DNA from 3 places in the Streptomyces sp. NPDC058741 genome. Region 2 is predicted to be linked to each of the others. Evidence: riboswitches for the same ligand, from Rfam matches in the RefSeq annotation. Region 2 holds a riboswitch; each other region holds the start of a gene.

Region 1 (3,268 bases), on a different contig from region 2:
CCGGATCGTGGCCCGCTTGCAGTCGCCCTTCTCCCGCTGCACCGCGGAGGAGCCCTCGGCGGTGGAGGTGTCGCCGGTCGGCGGCACGCCCTGGGCGCCGGCCTCCTGACAGCTCACCTCGACGACCTTGGTGACCGTGGCCTGCTGGGTCTGCCGGTCGAATCCGACGCCCGTGCGCTCGTGCGGCGGGGCGCCACCCGGCCACAGCACGGCGAGACCGACCAGGACCGCCGCGGCGAAGGGGATCAGGATCGCCGCGATGACCTTGCGCAGGTGCGTGGAGACCGGCGCGGCCGGACCGTGGCTGTGACTGTGCGAGTGGCCGTGGCCTCCGCCTGTGCCGCGGCCGGGATCGTTTCCGTCCCCGCCGCCGTGCCCTTCACCGCCGCCGTGCCCGTCACCGCCGCGACCGTGCCCTTCACCGCCGTGCCCGTGCCCGTGCCCGTGGTCTCCGCCCTGCCCGGCCCCGGAACCAGCGTCATGCCCGCCTCCGGGACCCTGTCCGGTCGCGGGACCGGTGCCGTACCCGTTTCCAGGCCCCTGTCTGCCCGCAGGGCCTGCACCGTACCCGTCTCCGGGGCCGAAGCCCCGCCCACCGTCCCGGTCGGTCTCGTGACCGCCTCCGGGCCCGGCACCCCGGCGGCTGCCGGGGCCGTAGTCACCGGTGGGGCCGGACGCGTGTCCGCCGGGAGCGCCGGCGCCACGCTCGGGGCCGGCGCCGAAACGCGCACCCGGCACGTACCGCTGCCCGTGGGCAGGCGTGTGCCCGCCCCCGGCGGCGTCATCAGGGCCGCCTCCCGGGCCGTTGCCGTGTCCGGCGCCGGAGCCGCGGGGCGGTTCGGGCGGTGGGTACGGAGGTCGGTTCGTCGTGGTCACCGCCCGATCATCGCAAGAACGAGGGGGGCCCTCTGTTCACCGCGCCAAGATTGCCGCTAGCGTGGAGTCACCTTTTGTACACGCGGGAGCTCGGAGCACCGGGCTGAGAGGGCGCTGACCTCCGTCCCAGCGATGTTTCACATGAAACATCACCGAAGTCGAGTGATGTTTCACACGGAATGTCGGCAGACGGAAATGGCTGCGTCGACCGCCGAACCTGTTACCGGGTAATGCCGGCGTAGGGAGTAGGTCTCATGACCAACAAGGACGTACGCACGCCTGCCTCCGTTCAGGACGCTCAGTCCGAGGAGGCCGGGAAGTCCATCGGCTGGCACAAGGCATACGTCGAGGGCACCCGCCCCGACCTGCGGGTGCCGGTCCGCCAGGTGCACCTCACCAACGGGCGGTCGGTCACGCTGTACGACACCTCCGGCCCGTACACCGATCCGCTCGTCGAGACCGACGTGCGCAGGGGCCTGCCGCCGCTGCGTGAGAACTGGATCGTCGCCCGCGGCGACACCGAGGAGTACGCGGGCCGCCCCGTCCGTCCCGAGGACGACGGCATCAAGCACACCTCGCCCCGGGGCGGCCTGCGCAACCTCGACGCGGTCTTCCCCGGCCGGCCCCGACAGCCTCGCCGCGGCAGGGACGGGAAGGCGGTCACGCAGCTCGCGTACGCCTGCAACGGCGAGATCACGCCCGAGATGGAGTACGTGGCGCTGCGGGAGAACGTCGACCCGGAGGTGGTCCGCGAGGAGATCGCGGCGGGCCGGGCGGTGCTCCCGGCCAACGTCAACCACCCGGAGATCGAGCCGATGATCATCGGTAAGCGGTTCCTGGTGAAGGTCAACGCCAACATCGGCAACTCGGCCGTGACCTCCTCCATCGAGGAGGAGGTCGAGAAGATGACCTGGGCGACCCGCTGGGGCGCCGACACGGTCATGGACCTCTCCACCGGCCGCAACATCCACACCACGCGCGAGTGGGTGCTGCGCAACTCCCCCGTCCCCATCGGCACGGTGCCGCTCTACCAGGCCCTGGAGAAGGTCGATGGCCGGGCCGAGGAGCTGACCTGGGAGATCTACAAGGACACCGTCATCGAACAGGCCGAACAGGGCGTGGACTACATGACGGTCCATGCCGGAGTACGCCTGGCGTACGTCCCGCTCACCGCCCACCGCAAGACCGGCATCGTCTCCCGCGGCGGCTCCATCATGGCCGCGTGGTGCCTCGCGCACCACAAGGAGTCGTTCCTGTACGAGAACTTCGAGGAACTCTGCGAGATCCTCGCCGCGTACGACGTGACGTACTCCCTCGGCGACGGCCTGCGGCCCGGGTCGATCGCGGACGCCAACGACGAGGCCCAGTTCGCCGAGTTGAGGACCCTCGGGGAACTCAACCGGATCGCGAGGCGTTTCCACGTGCAGACCATGATCGAGGGCCCGGGCCACGTCCCGATGCACAAGATCAAGGAGAACATCGACCTTCAGCGGGAGATCTGCGATGAAGCCCCGTTCTACACGCTCGGCCCGCTGACCACGGACATCGCGCCGGCGTACGACCACATCACGTCCGGCATCGGTGCCGCGATGATCGCCTGGTGGGGCACCGCCATGCTGTGCTACGTCACGCCCAAGGAGCACCTGGGCCTGCCCAACCGTGACGACGTCAAGACCGGCGTCATCACCTACAAGATCGCCGCCCACGCGGCCGACCTCGCCAAGGGACACCCGGGTGCCCAGGAGTGGGACGACGCGCTGTCCGACGCCCGGTTCGAGTTCCGGTGGGAGGACCAGTTCAACCTGGCCCTCGACCCTGACACGGCACGGGAGTTCCACGACGAGACCCTGCCGGCGGAACCGGCCAAGACGGCTCACTTCTGCTCGATGTGCGGTCCCAAGTTCTGCAGCATGAAGATCAGTCAAAGCATCACGGAGCGCTTCGGTGGTGCGGCGGCTGATGGGGCATCGGCTGAGGAGATCGCCGAGGGGATGCTCCAGAAGTCGAAGGAGTTCGCCGAGGCGGGCAACCGGGTGTACCTGCCGATCGCCGACTGAGTCTGAAGCGCTGGAGTCGACGACTCGCGGGACGCACCTCCACGCCAGGCCGCGGGAGACCGGGAGTACGTATCTCCAGGCGCGGACGAGCAGGGCCGTCGCCGATCGCCGGGAGCACCGGACCATCGGCGTCGTGTCGTTCCGGCCGACGGCGGTGATCAGGCATCCGCGGTGCGACGACCGCATCCACCGATGGGCGCCGACGGCACCAGCGCTGTACCACCTCGCGCTGGTGCGTGCCTTCGGCCGCCGCAGGCGGAACGAGTCGAGGCGCAGGTGCTCCGCCGGCCGTGAGGCCGGCCGGCGGCTATTCCGGCTGGTGTTCCGGGCCTCCG
Region 2 (3,268 bases):
TCCGCGCGGCCTCCTCCTGCCGCGGGTCGAGCTGCGCCCACAGCCCGCCCACGGTGCGTACGACCACCGCGTAGTTGAAGAAGACGTGCGCGAGCAGGATCGCCCAGACGGTGGTGTCCAGCCGTAGGCCCCACAGCTCGTCCAGCAGCCCGCCGCGTCCGACCAGCGCCAGGAACGCCGTGCCGACGACCACCGTCGGCAGCACGAACGGCACCGTCACCACCGCCCGCAGCACCTGCTTGCCGGGGAAGTCGAAGCGCGCGAAGACGTACGCGCCGGGGAGCGCGATCAGCAAGGTGAGCGCGGTGGAGACGAAGGCCTGCCAGGTGGTGAACCACAGGACGTGCCGGACGTCGGACTGCGCCAGCACCTCCCCCAGCCGCCCGAACTGCCAGGCCCCGTCCACCTTCAGCCCGCGCGCGACGATCGCGGCGACGGGGTAGGCGAAGAAGACCGCGAAGAACGCGACGGGCACGGCCAGCAGGCCGATCCGCGCCGCCGCGCCCCGCGCCCGGCCGGTCACTTCAGTACGAGTGACGTCCACGACTTGATCCACTCGTCCCGCTTCTCGGCGATCTTCGCCGGGTCCATGGTCCCGGGATCCTTCGCCTGCGGCCCGTACTTGACGAACTCCGGCGGCACCTGGGCGCCCGCGCGCACCGGGTAGACGAACATGTTGAGCGGCATGTCGTTCTGGAACTTCTCGCTGATCAGGAAGTCGAGGAGCGCCTTGCCGCCCTCGCTGTTCCTCGCGTTGCTCAGCAGCCCGGCGTACTCGACCTGCCGGAAGCAGGTGCCCTCGGCGACCCCGGTCGGGGCCGTGCTCGGCTTCGGATCGGCGAAGACGACCTCGGCGGGCGGTGAGGAGGCGTACGACACGACGAGCGGCCGGTCGCCCTTGGCCTTCTTGCCCGCGGCCGAACCGGAGAACTCCTCGCTGTAGGCCTGCTCCCAGCCGTCGACGACCTTCACACCGTTGGCCTTGAGCTTCTTCCAGTAACCCTGCCAGCCGTCGTCGCCGTACCGCGCGGCGGTCCCGAGCAGGAATCCGAGGCCGGGCGAGGACGAGGAGGCGTTCTCGGTGACCAGCAGGTTCTTGTAGGCGGGCTTGACCAGGTCGTCGAAGCTCTTCGGCGGCTCGAGACCCCGGTCGGCGAAGTACTTCTTGTCGTAGTTGACGCAGATGTCGCCGGTGTCGACGGGCGTGACGCGATGCCGTTCCCGATCGACCCGGTACTGGGCCTTGATCTGCTCCGAGCCCTTCGCCTCGTACGGCTGGAACAGGCCGTTGTCGAGGGCACGGGAGAGCAGGGTGTTGTCGACGCCGAAGAAGACGTCGCCCTGCGGGTTGTCCTTGGTGAGGATGGCCTTGTTCACGGCCTGCCCGGCGTCGCCGTCCTTGAGGACGTCGACCTTGTAGCCGGACTCCTTCTCGAAGGCGGCGATGACGTCCTCGGACGCGGCCCACGAGTCGTGGCTGACGAGGGTGACGGTCCTGGAGCCGCCGGACCCCTGACCGCCGCCGGACGAGCCGCACGCGGCGAGCGTGCCGGCCAGCCCGAGCCCCACGACCGCCGCCGTCAGCCGGTTCCTGTTGATGCTCACTGGATTCCTCCTGGGTGACCAGGAGAAGACGCGGCCCTGGCCGGGACGTTCCGAGGTCCCGGCCAGGGCGCAACAGCTCGAGTGGTGACCGATCTCCCTACCCAGAATGACCTGGGCCAGGTTCGGAGGGTCTGCGGCCGTGTGCCGCACTCTCAGCGCTGTGGCGCTCCCCTGTCGGAATATGCAGATGTTCTTACGCCGGTCAGACTACCGTTCGGTGGCCGCGAGCTGACCACACGCCCCGTCGATCTCCTGTCCACGGGTGTCCCGGATCGTCACCGGCACACCGTGGGCGGCGATGGCCTCGACGAACGCCTTCTCGTCCTCGGGCCGGGAGGCGGTCCACTTCGACCCGGGCGTCGGGTTCAGCGGGATGAGGTTGACGTGCACGGGCCTGCCCTTGAGCAGCCGCCCGAGCCGGTCTCCGCGCCAGGCCTGGTCGTTGATGTCGCGGATCAGCGCGTACTCGACGGACAGCCGCCGTCCGGACCTGTCGCTGTACTCGAAACCGGCGTCCAGCACCTCCCGGACCTTCCACCGCGTGTTCACCGGGACGAGGGTGTCGCGCAGCTCGTCGTCGGGGGCGTGCAGCGAGATCGCCAGCCGGCACTTGAAGCCCTCGTCGGCGAACCGGTGGATGGCCGGGACGAGCCCGACCGTCGACACGGTGATCCCGCGCTGTGAGAGACCCAGCCCGTCGGGCTCGGGGTCGGTCAGCCGCCGGATGGCACCGACGACCCGGTTGTAGTTCGCCAGCGGCTCGCCCATTCCCATGAACACGATGTTGCTGAGCCGCGCGGGACCGCCGGGGACCTCCCCGTCCCTGAGGGCTCTCATCCCGTCCACGATCTGGTGCACGATCTCGGCGGTGGACAGGTTCCGGTCCAGCCCCGCCTGCCCGGTCGCACAGAACGGGCAGTTCATCCCGCACCCGGCCTGCGAGCTGATGCACATGGTCACCCGGTCCGGGTAGCGCATCAGCACGGACTCGACGAGCGTCCCGTCGAACAGCCGCCACAGCGTCTTGCGGGTGGTGCCCTGGTCGGTCGACAGATGCCGCACGACGGTCATCAGCTCGGGCAGCAGCGCTTCCTGCAGCCGGCCGCGCGCCTGGGCGGGGATGTCCGTCCACTGCTCCGGATCATGCGCGTACCGCGCGAAGTAGTGCTGCGACAGCTGCTTGGCGCGAAACGGCTTCTCCCCGACCGCGGCGACGGCCTCCTTGCGCTCGGCAGGAGTGAGATCGGCAAGATGCCGCGGCGGCTTCTTGGCTCCGCGGGGGGCGACGAATGTGAGTTCTCCGGGCTTAGGCATGGCTGTATCAGTGTCGCAGATCGACTCGGGTGGCCTGCCCCTGCCGACCCGGGCGCCCGGCGTCGGTGGTCGCCGCTGGTCGTCGATCACCTCCCGTGTCGCATTCCTCTGCCGCGATCCGTCAGGACGGTGACAGCAACCTGAAGGCCTGAGGAGAAGGCGATGGAAACATGTTCGATCACGGCGGAGATCCCGATGGTTCCGCGGATGCCCGGCGATCCCGCGGAGCTCGTTCCCGAGCTGGCGGAGGTGTCGACGGCGCTGTTCAGAGCCACCGGCAACGGTTCGGTACCGCGCTCCACGATCAGCCTGTTCCAGCTCCGTGCTGGTCAGATCGTCGGCAGCACCT
Region 3 (3,268 bases), on a different contig from region 2:
GGTCCACCCGGGCGCATGCGCGGGGCGGGTCCCTGCCCCGCGCATGCGCCCGCGGCCCTACGCGGCAGCCGCCTTCAGTGGTCTGGCGGGGTCCACCAGCAGCACCGGGTTCATCGGTGTGCCCGACTCGATCAGACGCCGGCCCTGCGCCAGGTCCCGGGGCCGGCCCACCGCCAGCAGCGCGACCAGCCGTTCGCCGCGCAGCCAGCACACCGTCCAGGCCGGGCCCGACGGGTCGCCCCGCCACAGCGTCCGGTCCGCGCCCGCATGGTGCCCGGCGTACTGCACGAACCGCCCGAACTGCTCGGACCAGAAGTACGGCACCGGGTCGTAGACCGCCGGCATCTCCCCCGTGGCCCGGCCGGCGATGTTCGCGGCGACCGTGCGCGGCCCCTGCAGGGCGTTGTCCCAGTGGTGCACCAGCAGGCGCTCGCCGTAGCGGCCCGAGGGAAAGGAGGCGCAGTCGCCGACCGCGTACACGTCGGGCACGGAGGTGCGCAGGTGCTCGTCGGCCAGGATCTCCCCGTGCGCGCCCAGTTCGATCCCGGACCCGGCCAGCCAGGCCGTCGCGGGGCGGGCACCGATGCCGACGACGACCGCGTCCGCGGGCAGCCGCGAGCCGTCGTCGAGGTACACCGCGCCGGGCCCCACGCGCTCCACGCGCGCGTGCGTCCGCAGCACCGCGCCCGCGTCGGCGTACCAGCCGGCCATCGGCGCGGCGACCTCGGGCGGCAGCGCCCCGGCCAGCGGCCGGTCGGCGGCCTCCACGACGGTCACCGCGCAGCCCGCCTCCCGGGCGGCGGTGGCGAACTCCGCGCCGATCCAGCCCGCCCCGACGACCACGATCGCACCCTGCCCCGCCAGCACAGGCCGCAGCCGCTCGGCGTCGTCGAGGGTGCGCAGCAGATGCACGCCCGGCTCGTGCTCCGCGCCGGGCAGCCGGAGCGGATCGGCCCCGGTCGCGGCGACCAGGACGTCGTAGGGGACGGGCCCGTCCCGGGTGTCCAGCTCGTGGTCGCCGGGGCGCAGCCGCAGCACCTCGCAGCCGAGCCGCAGTTCGATGCCGAGGGCCGCGAAGTCCACGTCGAAGGCGGAACCCTCGGACTTGCCGAGCAGGACGGCCTTGGACAACGGGGGCCGGTCGTAGGGCTGGTGGGGCTCGGCGCCGATCAGGACCACGTCGCCGGCGAAGCCCCGCTCGCGCAGGGCGACCGCGGTCTGCACCCCGGCCATGCCCGCGCCCGCCACGACCACGCGCCGCGGCGCGGACGACCCTGGTTCCCGCGTCTGCTCGCTCACCTGATCACCATAGACAACTGACACCCCGTCAGTCAGTGCTCGTGCGCCGTGACCTGGTCCACAACGCTGGTCCCGCTGCCCTGCTGGGACTCCCACTCCCAGCTCTCCTCCAGCCGCACCCGCCCGTCGGGCAGCTCCACGACCGTCGACACGCAGTGCCCCGAGGAGGTGGACCCGTCCCGCTTGAGCTGGACGTACCGGAAATCCAGCCTGTCACCTTCCCGCATACCCACGAGATGCCCGTGTACGACGTCCGCCCGCGTAGTCGGCCCAGATCCGCCCGTCCCGCTCGTGGTGGGTGAACCGGGTGCGGGTCCCCACCTGGCCCGGGGCCCGGTCGGCGACCGGGGCGAGGACGAGACCGTCGAGCGATCGGGCCATGGGCGAGGCTCCCTTACTGCGGTGTGCCGGCTCGGGCTAGGGTGGCCGACGTAGAGCACTCGCGGGAGCCCGGACGCACCGGGCTGAGAGGGAGGCTGGCGGCCTCCGACCGTACGAACCTGATCCGGGTCATGCCGGCGAAGGGAGGGGCTGGACGCCCATGTCGCGTACGCCGACCTCAGACGTCCTCGTCATCGGGGGCGGGATCATCGGCCTGGTCACGGCCTGGCGGGCCGCGCAGCGCGGGCTCTCCACGGCCGTGCTGGACCCCGAGCCGGGCGGCGGCGCCGCCCGGGTGGCGGCCGGGATGCTGGCCGCCGTCACGGAACTGCACTACGGCGAGCAGACCCTGCTCGGCCTGAACCTCGCCTCCGCCCGGCGCTACCCGGACTTCGCCGCGGAGCTGACCGAGCTGACCGGCCACGACCTCGGCTACCGCCGCTGCGGCACCCTCGCCGTGGCCCTGGACGCCGACGACCGGACCCACCTGCGCGAACTGCACGCCCTGCAGCAGCAGTCGGGCCTGGAGTCGCAGTGGCTGCCGGGGCGGGAGTGCCGCCGGCTCGAGCCGATGCTCGCACCCGGGGTGCGCGGCGGGCTGCGGGTCGACGGCGACCACCAGATCGACCCGCGGCGGCTGGCCGCGGCGCTGGTCGAGGCGTGCGAGCGGGCGGGCGTGGCCGTCCACCGGGAGTGGGCCGAGCGGCTCACCGTCGCACGGGACCGGGCCACGGGTGCCGTCACGGCCGGCGGGACCACGCTGGGAGCCGGGCGCGTCGTACTGGCCGCGGGCAGCCTGAGCGGGCGGCTCGCGGGCGTCCCCGAGGACGTGCTGCCGCCGGTGCGGCCGGTGAAGGGACAGGTCGTGCGGCTGACCATGCCGGGGCGGCACGGGCCGTTCCTGAGCCGGACCGTCCGCGCGGTGGTGCGGGGCAGCCACGTCTACCTGGTGCCGCGCGAGAGCGGCGAGCTGGTGATCGGGGCGACCACCGAGGAGCAGGGCTGGGACACCACCGTGACCGCGGGCGGCGTGTACGAGCTGCTGCGCGACGCGCACGAGCTGGTCCCGGGCATCACCGAGCTGCCGCTCACCGAGACCCGGGCCGGGCTGCGGCCGGGCTCCCCGGACAACGCCCCGCTGCTCGGCCCGACCGGTCTGGACGGGCTGCTGCTGGCCACCGGGCACTACCGCAACGGCGTCCTGCTCACACCGGTCACCGGCGACGCCCTGGCGCACGCCCTGGTCACGGGCGAACTGCCCGAGGAGGCCCGGCCCTTCACCCCGCGGCGCTTCCACGCCGCGACCGCACTCACGGAGCAGCCCGTATGAACATCTCCGTCAACGGGGAGCCCCGGGACGTCCGGCCCGGCACGGCTCTCGACACCGTCGTGAGGTCGCTGACCGCCTCGCCCTCCGGGGTGGCCGCCGCCCTCAACGAAAACGTCGTCCCGCGCGCACAGTGGCCTTGCACACCGCTGTCCGAGGGGGACCGCGTGGAAGTCCTCACCGCCGTCCAAGGAGGCTGACGATGGCCGACGATCCGTTCGTCCTCGGTGGTACGTCCTTCACGTCCCGCCTGATCATGGG

Evidence for each region. A riboswitch is a leader RNA that binds a small molecule or an ion and turns the genes downstream of it on or off. The one in region 2 is predicted to bind thiamine pyrophosphate.
Region 1: another riboswitch for thiamine pyrophosphate. It lies ahead of thiC (phosphomethylpyrimidine synthase ThiC); the one in region 2 lies ahead of ACFW6P_RS25640 (thiamine ABC transporter substrate binding subunit).
Region 3: another riboswitch for thiamine pyrophosphate. It lies ahead of thiO (glycine oxidase ThiO); the one in region 2 lies ahead of ACFW6P_RS25640 (thiamine ABC transporter substrate binding subunit).

The regions. Positions count from the first base shown of each region.
Region 1 covers NZ_JBHYQH010000003.1:84,698-87,965, forward strand. The annotation lists gene ACFW6P_RS03225 (YibE/F family protein) at 1-210, opposite strand, end outside; TPP riboswitch at 949-1,138, shown strand; gene thiC (phosphomethylpyrimidine synthase ThiC) at 1,131-2,933, shown strand; gene ACFW6P_RS03235 (hypothetical protein) at 3,241-3,268, opposite strand, start outside.
Region 2 covers NZ_JBHYQH010000039.1:37,997-41,264, forward strand. The annotation lists gene ACFW6P_RS25635 (ABC transporter permease) at 1-481, opposite strand, end outside; gene ACFW6P_RS25640 (thiamine ABC transporter substrate binding subunit) at 520-1,605, opposite strand; TPP riboswitch at 1,682-1,788, opposite strand; gene rlmN (23S rRNA (adenine(2503)-C(2))-methyltransferase RlmN) at 1,813-2,919, opposite strand; partial or broken gene ACFW6P_RS25650 (carboxymuconolactone decarboxylase family protein) at 3,127-3,268, shown strand, end outside.
Region 3 covers NZ_JBHYQH010000008.1:94,581-97,848, forward strand. The annotation lists gene ACFW6P_RS09245 (NAD(P)/FAD-dependent oxidoreductase) at 58-1,299, opposite strand; partial or broken gene ACFW6P_RS09250 (hypothetical protein) at 1,332-1,680, opposite strand; TPP riboswitch at 1,732-1,843, shown strand; gene thiO (glycine oxidase ThiO) at 1,841-3,010, shown strand; gene thiS (sulfur carrier protein ThiS) at 3,007-3,207, shown strand; gene ACFW6P_RS09265 (thiazole synthase) at 3,210-3,268, shown strand, end outside.